DNA from 3 places in the Pseudoalteromonas sp. Ld20 genome. Region 3 is predicted to be linked to each of the others. Evidence: predicted binding sites of a transcription regulator. Region 3 holds the regulator's gene; each other region holds the start of a gene.

Region 1 (3,286 bases), on a different contig from region 3:
ATACCACTAAAAGCCAAGGCACAGGGTTGGGCTTAGCAGTGGTTAGCTCAGTGACAATTGCTCACCAAGGGCGAGTTGATGTTGCTAATAATACACAGGGCGGTGCTTGCTTTAGCTTGCTGCTGCCTATTTGTGCAGAATCAAAGTCAGTGGAGGTCATATGAGTAACAATACGATTTTAGTTGTAGAAGATGATGCAGGGCTTCGAGAGGCTTTGATCGACACGTTAGAAATGTCAGGAATTGATTGTGTTGCGGCTGATAGCGCTGAACAAGCAATGGTTTTATTGAAAAAAGATAGCTTTTCTTTAGTCGTAAGTGATGTGCAAATGGGGGCGATGAGTGGTCTTGATTTATTGCGGAGCATTAATTTAAATCACCCTGATTTACCAGTATTGATGATGACAGCATATGCAACAATCGATGATGCGGTTGAGGCAATGCGTTTAGGTGCGATTGATTATATGGCTAAGCCATTTGCGCCAGAAGTGTTACTCAATATGGTGAGCCGCTATTTACCAGAACCAGAAAAAGAAACGGATGGCCCAATTGTCGCAGATCCGAGCAGTATTCAATTATTAGAGCTTGCTTGTAAAGTTGCTAAATCTGATGCCAGTGTAATGGTGTTAGGCCCAAGTGGCTCAGGTAAAGAAGTATTAGCACGGTTTATTCATGATAAATCAGATCGTGCAGATCAGCCTTTTGTCGCAATAAATTGCGCTGCGATCCCAGAGAATATGCTTGAAGCGACCTTATTTGGTTATGAAAAAGGCGCATTTACAGGTGCAATCCAAGCTTGCCCTGGGAAATTTGAGCAAGCACAAGGTGGTACGATTTTACTTGATGAAATCACCGAAATGGATTTAAGCCTGCAAGCTAAGCTACTACGTGTACTGCAAGAGCGTGAAGTTGAACGTTTAGGTGGTCGAAAAACGATTAAATTGGATGTTAGAGTATTAGCCACTAGTAACCGTGACCTAAAAGAGGCCGTAAGTGAGCATCAATTTAGAGAAGATCTTTATTACCGTTTAAATGTGTTTCCATTGATGTGGCGCCCACTTTGTCAGCGCCCTGGTGATATTATTATATTGGCAAAGCATTTAATTGAGCGTCATATTAGTAAAAGCAAAGAGCCAATGGCACAACTTAGTCTATCAGCGCAGGATAAATTATTATCACATGCTTGGCCTGGTAATGTGCGTGAGCTTGATAATGTGATCCAGCGCGCATTAATACTGCGCCACGGTGATGTGATCGATGAAAATGCTATTTTTATCGAAAATCTAACAACGGCTCCATTAACCACCGCTTTAGCTAGCAATCCATTACCTGCTGACACAGCAAGCTCATTGAGTAATGAAGCGTATTACGACGTACAAGTGCCGACAATTAAAGCAAAAGCAACACACAGTGAGCCATTGCTTAGTACGGACTCTGGCAGCTACAAAGATGAATTAAAAGATAAAGAACATCGCATTATTTTAGAAACGCTTTCTCGCTGTCAAGGTAAGCGAAAAGATGTTGCTGAGACTTTAGGGATCAGTCCGCGAACATTACGCTATAAATTGGCGCAAATGCGTGACTTAGGTATTGCATTACCAGCCTAACTTTTATAAATATACGCTCAGTGCTCACTGAGCGTTCTTCCGTCAAAACTCTGACAAGTTAAATTAAACTGTAACTAACTGTATTTAAATGACTATTTTGTGGCACGTTTTGTGCTTTATCTAGTTATAAGTAAATTGTATCGTCAGAGATCATTATGAAAATTGAAAACAGTGCATTATTCCAAGAAATGCAATCCATGGCTCTTGAAACAAGCCGTGGTAATCAAGTAAATAACATACCAACTGAAGCGCAACCAACGTCATCAGCACAATTTGGTGATTTACTTACTAGCGCGTTAAATACGGTCGATGGCCATCAAAAAGAAGCGAAACAAAAGGTGACGGCCTTAGAAATGGGGGACCGCAGTGTTTCGTTAGCTGAAGTGATGATCGCATCACAGAAATCATCTGTCGCTTTTGAAGCGACCGTTCAGGTTCGTAATAAGCTTGTAGAGTCTTACAAAGAAATCATGAACATGCCTGTTTAACTAGGTAGTGGAGAATTATTGTGGCGCAATCTAATCAATCAACAGATCTTGCTTTAGCTGGTGGCGGTATCGACCAAAACGATAGTGAAGAGCAACAAGAACAAAAGTCAGGCTATTTAAGTGCTCTTAATGGTGTTGATATATTACGTCAAGCAACACTGCTGATTGCTTTAGCTATTTGTCTTGCGATTGCAATTTTTGTGATTATTTGGGCAAAACAACCAGATATGCGACCACTTGGAAAAATGCCAACAGAAGAGCTTATCCAAACTCTCGACTTTTTAGATGCACAAAAAATTGAATATCAGCTCGATGGTAACGTTATTTCTGTTGAAGAAGGCGAATATCAAAGCATTAAATTATTAATGACTCGAGAAGGGTTAGAGCAATCCCCAAATTCTGGTACTGATATTATCATGCAAGATATGGGTTTTGGTGTAAGCCAACGTTTAGAGCGTGAACGTTTAAAGCACGGTCGTGAGCAACAGCTTGCACGAACTATTGAAGAACTAAAAAATGTTACCCGCGCCAAAGTATTACTAGCCATCCCAAAAGAAAATGTGTTTGCTCGTCGTGAGAAAAAACCATCAGCAACCGTTGTGCTAACACTTAAGCGTGGACGTATGCTTAGTAGTGAAGAAGTTGATTCTATTGTTGATATTATAGGGTCAGCGGTTCAAGGCTTGGAACCTGCACGAGTTACAGTTACAGATCAAAATGGTCGATTATTAAATTCTGGTTCACAAAGTTCACTTGCGTCACGCTCACGTAAAGAATATGAAGTAGAGCGCAAACGTGAGCAGGAATACCTCGAAAAAATTGATAGCATTCTAATTCCGGTACTGGGCTTGGGCAATTATACTGCGCAAGTAGATTTAAGCATGGATTTCAGTTCAATTGAAGAAACCCAAAAACGTTATAATCCTGATTTACCGGCAGTGAGAAGTGAAACAACATTTGAAGAAAGTAACATCGGTGGTCTTGCAATCGGCATACCTGGTGCTTTGTCAAACCAACCTCCTGCAAATTCAGACATACCAGAAGTAGCAGGTCAAGGCGGAGCTGGCTCAGGCACTTCACCAAGTCGTAGTCATAAAGAAGCAACAAGAAATTACGAATTAGATACCACAATTTCTCATAAACGTCAGCAAACAGGTGTGATACGTCGTATCAGTGTTTCTGTTGCGGTAGA
Region 2 (3,286 bases), on a different contig from region 3:
AAAATCAGTGTCGTCTTCATCGACTAACTCTGTTGGTTTTTCAGGCTCTGCGGCAGCATCATCAATAAGGCTATCAATGTCGTCCAAATCAAAATCAGTGTCGTCTTCATCAACTAACTCGGCTGGTTTTTCAGGCTCCGCGGCAGCATCATCGATTAAGCTGTCAATGTCGTCTAAGTCAAAATCCTCATCGTTATTATTAAGTACATCAAGTTCTGGCTCTTCGTTAACAGAACTTTGTGCATCGATGAGTTCATCTATATCAAAGTCATCATCTTCACTAGCAAGTTCTTCACTGAGCGCAGCAAGGGCATCATCTGATTCTAACTCATCGAGGGAATCATCAATTTCCCCGTTTGCAGGCGCAGAAGAGCTGTCAACGGCATCTTCTGCAAATAAGTCATCTAGGTCTTCTGCACTTAAAATATCCCCGTCACCTTTTTCGGCATCAAGATCCAAGTCGATATCATCGCCTAAACTATCATCGTCTTGTTGGTCAAAATCTTGCTGCATGAAGATATCTAACTCATCATCTTCTTTGACTTCATCATCAAATACAATGTCATCACTTAATAGACCATCGAGTTCGTCTTGATTTAATAGACTGTCGCCATCTTCAAAATCGTCATCAATACTTTCATCATCAATACTGTCATCAAAAATAATGTCATCATCAGGCAGCATATCGCTGTCTAAGTTATCATCGAGTTGGACACTTAAATCATCTTGTACTGGATCAGGAATGATAGGATCTATTGAGGGGCCTAAATCAATATCTTCGTCTGGAACATAACTAGGGCTTTGTGGTAAAAACTCATCGTCGTCAATTACTTCATCTTCTTTATTACGTTTACGTAAAAACATCACCACTGCAAAAACAATTAATAAAGCCGGTATCGTCATTAGTAAAATAAGAACAAACGGATTTGCCAATAACGCGGCAAAATCAAACTCACTCTCCTCTTGTTGCTTTTTTACCTTTTGCTGCTCTATAAACTCATTTTGCTTTGCAATTAACTCTTTTAGTTGCTGCTGAATTTCACTATCTTGTCCTAGCTGATTTCGCACTTTTTCGAGCTCTTTAGAAATACCGGTTAGCTGCTTTTTTAAATTATTATTTTCAACTAAGATCTCTTCAACATTTTCAACTGATGATTTAAATTGCTTTTGCAACTCAACAAGTTGCGTACCTTGCTCGGTTTTTATCGTGTTGATTTCTTGTTTTAATTCTTTTTTTGCTTCATCAACATCAACTTTTCGCGCTTGTGTTACTTTTGTTTTGGAGCTTTCGATATCACTTTGGGTTAATGTTCCGTTTTTCTTTTTATCCCATAAGTCATCATCTTGCTCAGATCGTTGTTTTGCTAATTGAGGACTAATGTTACGAATTTCGCGTAGTGTAGGTATTTTGAGGTACGCGCCATCACGCATATGATTTAGATTTTGATCTAAAAATGAATTGGGGTTTTTCTCATACAATGCCTGCATCACCTGATAAATACTTACTGAGTTATCTGGTCGCACTTTCGCTGCAATACGCCATAACGTATCGGTTGGCTTTATTGGTCCAATTGAACGCCCTTGAACGCCGTAATCAACGCCTTTAGGCCCTTTTAGTTGGGTGCCGTCTTGGGAGTATATTGGTGTTGCCACCAATGCAGACGCTAATAAGAGGAGTGTAGCTAAACCGCGCATGCTGATCCTTTAATGTTTAAATGTTAACGCAGCACCTAAAAAACAGGCGCTTAAACATTGATTATTTCTTGCAGAAATAACTGACATAAATAAAATAGTTAATTCAATTTTCTTGCAAGCTCTATTCCAGTTGCAAACTATAAACCAGTTGCGTCTTTATATCTATCGCAACACTTTGATACTTAATAGCTTAAATTTTATCAGCCGGAAGAGTTTTTATAGTTATTGTTAAGTTTATACGCTTTTAGCCATCATGCGGCAATTATTTGGCAGTTTAAAAATAAAAAAGCGGCAATTTGCCGCTATTTCTACTTATTCTTAAAGATAATTTGCAATAAGCTCTTCAGCTATTTGTACACTATTAGTAGCTGCGCCTTTTCGGGTATTATCGCTAACAACCCACATATTTAATCCATGCGGGTGCGAAATATCTTGACGTAAACGCCCTACATAAACAGTATCATTACCGCTTGCATCTGATACTGGCGTTGGATAATCACCTTCATCTTCAATAAGTTCAAGGCCCGGGGCATCTTTGAGTAACTGCTTAACATGTTCAAAATCATATGGCATGCGTGTTTCAATGTTTATCGCTTCAGAATGACCAAAAAACACAGGTACTCGCACACATGTTGGGTTTACTGCAATAGTAGTGTCACCCAATATTTTATGGGTTTCATTAACCATTTTCATTTCTTCGCGCGTATAGCCGTTATCTTCAAACACATCAATTTGTGGGATTACATTGAATGCCATCTGCTTTGGAAATACTTGGCTATCAACTGGGCGCGCATTCATTAGATTTGCAGTTTGTTTTGCAAGCTCATCAACGGCTTCTTTGCCAGCACCCGATACTGCTTGATAGGTCGATACATTAATACGGTCAATACCGTACGCATCGTATATCGGCTTTAATGCCACCATCATTTGAATCGTTGAGCAGTTAGGATTGGCAATAATATTGCGGTTTCTGAAATCAGCCAAACTTGCAGCATTAACTTCAGGCACAATCAATGGTACTTCAAAGTCATTTCTAAAATGTGATGTGTTATCAATAACTATACAGCCCGCATCAGCTGCAATCGGTGCATATTTTTCTGACACACTGCCACCTGCTGAAAACAAGCCAATATGCGCTTGACTAAAGTCAAAACCTTCAACATCTTGCACTTCGATAGTTTCACCACGAAACTTAATATCTTCACCGGCACTGCGGCTGCTTGCCAATAAAAATAATTGATCAACAGGAAACTTACGATCTTCTAACGTTTCAATAATTTGGCGGCCAACAAGACCTGTAGCACCAAGTACGGCAACATTATATTTTTGTGACATGTGTATTCCTCTATTAACAACCGCCCTTATGGCCATTGTCTAAATTATATTAAGTTAAACCCGAGCGCCGCTAGTACATCTGCATGCTGATTTGCGCCTGTGATATTTAGCGTGCTGAATTCACGCCTAATTGGATAGTTTTTTCTAAGGCTATCAAAACCTTGATTTACCAAATCTCGTCGTAAAATACCGTCATCTCGGCGCACATCATAGATAAGATGAATAAGTTGACCAAGATCAGGTATATCAAATGTTT
Region 3 (3,286 bases):
CCTGACCCTGAGCGCCCACTGATGATAATTAATTCCATGTAAACTCTCCTTCTTTTAACTACGACTGTTCAACAATTACTTGATATAGATCTTGGTCTGTTTTTGCGCTACGTATTTGTTTACAAAACTCTTTGTCGTTGAGTTTATCAGCAATTGTAGCCAACGTCTTTAAATGAAGTTCACTGTCACCGTCAGGTACGATGAGTGCAACAAAAATATCGACGGGGCGATTATCAATGGCATCAAAATTGATTGGTTGTTCGCTTACTAAAATTAAAGCGAGTGGTTCTTGTGCGCCACTCATGCGACCATGCGGGATCGCGATACCACGGCCAATACCTGTACTACCTAATTTTTCTCTATTTAATAGAGCACTCAATATGTCTTGTTGTGATAAGTGAGGAAGCCGTTCATGAGCCAATTGGCTGATAAATTCGAGGATACGTTTTTTGCTATTAAAAAGGACCGCAGCTTTACTGCAGTCCTGACAAGTAAGTGAACTTAGTTTCATAGTGTTAGTGTCGAGCGTGCTTCTCTTTGTGTTTGATAACTTGACGGTCGAGTTTATCGATGAGCCCGTCAATCGCGGCATACATGTCCTGGTGCTGCGTTGAGGCAAATAGCTCTGCGCCACTGACATGTAATGTTGCTTCTGCTTTTTGGTTGAGCTTTTCTACGTCAAGAATAACATGGACATTGTTGATGTGATCAAAATGCCTCTCAAGCTTCGCAAACTTATTGTTTACATAGTCTCTTAATGAATCAGTAATTTCTACGTGACGACCAGTTAAATTTAGTTGCATAAGCATTTTCCTTCTTGTGGTTTTACGCCTTAAATCAAGCTTTTACGTTGATTTGACGGTGGAATAGCTAGCGATTCACGGTACTTTGCTATTGTTCGTCTAGCTACTTTGATACCTTGCTCTGCCAATATATCTGCAATTTTACTATCACTCAATGGTTTAGCTGAGTTTTCTGCTGCAATCAATTTTTTTATGAGTGCACGAATTGCTGTCGATGAGCATTCTCCGCCATTTTCGGTACTGACATGGCTTGAGAAAAAATACTTTAACTCAAAAATACCACGTGGTGTATGCATGTACTTCTGGGTTGTTACCCGGGAGATTGTTGATTCATGCATTTCAACCATTTCAGCAACATCGTTTAATACCATAGGTCGCATAGCCTCGGGGCCATGCTCAAAAAAACCTTGCTGCTGTTTAACAATGCAGTTAGTTACTTTGAGTAATGTGTCATTACGACTTTCTAGGCTTTTTATAAACCATTTAGCTTCTTGTAAATGAGAGCGAATAAATTGGCTGTCAGTGCTCGATTTTACTGAGCGCGACATCGCCGCATATTGGCTGTTAACTCTAATTTTTGGCATGCTATCTGGGTTGAGCTCTACCACCCAGCGGCCTTTAATTTTTTTCACTGACACGTCGGGAATAACGTACTCTGACTCTTCTCGAACTATGGTATCCGCAGGCTTTGGATTAAGGCTGTGGATGAGTGTCATTACTTCTTTTAGTTCATCTTCCTTTAGCTTAGTCTTTTTCATCAAAGTACGATAGTCGCGACTAGCTAATAAATCGATATGATCAGTTAAAATCATTTTTGTTTCGGCAATCCAAGGCGTTGCAGGATCAAATTGATTTAGCTGAATACATAAACATTCAGGTAGGCTGCGTGCAGCAATACCGACCGGATCAAATAACTGAATACGCTTTAATACCGCTTGAACTTCATCAAGTTCAATTTCTTCTTCGTTATTACCTTTGTTTAGGCTTTCAGCAATGTCTTCACAGCTTAGTGTAAGAATACCTGAGTCATCAACCGCTTCGACAATGGCTATCGCGATAGCTTCGTCAGTCGGACTAAAATGAGTCAGCTGTAGTTGCCACATAAGGTGATCGTGGAGGGTTTCAGATGAAGCGCCTTGATAAATAGATTCATCTTCAGGCATTGGCCCTGATGAAGAGCTTGGTGCGGCGCTCATGTATTCATCCCATGTAACATCCATCGCCATTTCGTCGCTTACGGTATCTTTTGCTAGCGCTTCACTGCTTTCTTGTTCGTATTCACTTGGCGTGTCATCAGCTGAGGCACTGACAGTTTGATCATCAGTATCTTGTTTTTGTTCGTTCTTACCACCTGATTCATCACCAAAGTCATTTTCATCGACCTCAAGTAATGGATTGCTATCTAGTGCTTCTTGGATCTCTTGTTGAAGATCTAATGTGCTCAACTGTAACAAACGAATAGCTTGTTGTAGCTGTGGTGTCATTGTAAGTTGCTGGCCCATGCGCAGCTGGAGTGATTGCCTCATGTATCTCTAACAATCCTTTTATTGTTGTCATAATTAAGTCTAGCAGAACCTTAGCCGGGCGTGGCTTTATAGCCTAAATTGCTCACCCAAATAAACGTCGCGGACTGTTTGGTCGGCAAGTACATGCTCAGGAGTGCCTGATGCAATTAACTCCCCATGAGAAACTATGTAGGCTTTTTCACAAACATCAAGGGTTTCTCGTACATTGTGGTCGGTAATAAGTACGCCTATCCCACGGTTTTTAAGATGTTCAATAATCTTCTTTATATCTAACACCGAAATAGGATCAACGCCAGCAAAAGGCTCATCTAACAGAATAAATTTAGGGTTTGCGGCTAAAGCGCGAGCAATTTCAACGCGACGGCGTTCACCACCAGATAATGCCATACCTTGACTATCGCGGATGTGCTGAATGCTAAATTCATCAAGTAAGCCATCAAGCGCTTCTTCACGAGCTTGTTTATTTAGCTCTTTACGGGTTTCGAGTATCGCCATCAGGTTTTGGTAAACGGTCAGTTTGCGAAATATCGAAGATTCTTGCGGTAAATAGCCAATCCCTAAACGTGCACGGCTGTGCATTGGTAATAAGGTGATGTCGTTATCATCTATGCTTATTTTACCTTTGTCGCTTGGCACTAATCCTACAATCATGTAAAAAGTGGTGGTTTTGCCTGCGCCATTAGGGCCAAGTAAGCCAACAATGCTACCAGCGCTGACTTCTAAGCCTACATTTTTTACGACTTGGCGGCCTTTATAACTTTTTGCTAAAAACTCAGCTTTTAATGTGCTCATGGCTGACCTTTTTCGTTATCTTTTTTAGTGTTTACTGGGACTAATATTGTATGCACTCGTTCGTCTGAATTTTCATCTTTTTCAGCGCTAATTAATTGTTGGTCCATGTCGTATGTAATACTTTTGGCATTAATCTTTTGACCTGCTTGAGTGACTTGGGCGTTA

What was found. Region 3 encodes sigma-54, which starts transcription at its own class of promoters, with help from an activator protein. Its sites were predicted from a motif close to GTTGGCACGNNNNTNGNNT; they were not measured.
Region 1: a site for sigma-54 is predicted at 1,705-1,723, ahead of fliE (flagellar hook-basal body complex protein FliE). Genes of this name have one in related genera too.
Region 2: a site for sigma-54 is predicted at 1,797-1,815, ahead of ACJJVX_RS10055 (FimV/HubP family polar landmark protein). Genes of this name have one in related genera too.

The regions. Positions count from the first base shown of each region.
Region 1 is NZ_JBISHB010000033.1:194,118-197,403, forward strand. It holds gene ACJJVX_RS09480 (PAS domain-containing sensor histidine kinase) at 1-164, shown strand, start outside; gene ACJJVX_RS09485 (sigma-54 dependent transcriptional regulator) at 161-1,606, shown strand; gene fliE (flagellar hook-basal body complex protein FliE) at 1,762-2,094, shown strand; gene fliF (flagellar basal-body MS-ring/collar protein FliF) at 2,115-3,286, shown strand, end outside.
Region 2 is NZ_JBISHB010000034.1:53,633-56,918, reverse strand. It holds gene ACJJVX_RS10055 (FimV/HubP family polar landmark protein) at 1-1,695, opposite strand, end outside; gene ACJJVX_RS10050 (aspartate-semialdehyde dehydrogenase) at 2,014-3,030, opposite strand; gene ACJJVX_RS10045 (4-phosphoerythronate dehydrogenase) at 3,075-3,286, opposite strand, start outside.
Region 3 is NZ_JBISHB010000043.1:373,394-376,679, reverse strand. It holds gene rapZ (RNase adapter RapZ) at 1-38, opposite strand, end outside; gene ACJJVX_RS18840 (PTS sugar transporter subunit IIA) at 59-511, opposite strand; gene hpf (ribosome hibernation promoting factor) at 516-803, opposite strand; gene ACJJVX_RS18830 (RNA polymerase factor sigma-54) at 833-2,329, opposite strand; gene lptB (LPS export ABC transporter ATP-binding protein) at 2,396-3,121, opposite strand; gene lptA (lipopolysaccharide transport periplasmic protein LptA) at 3,118-3,286, opposite strand, start outside.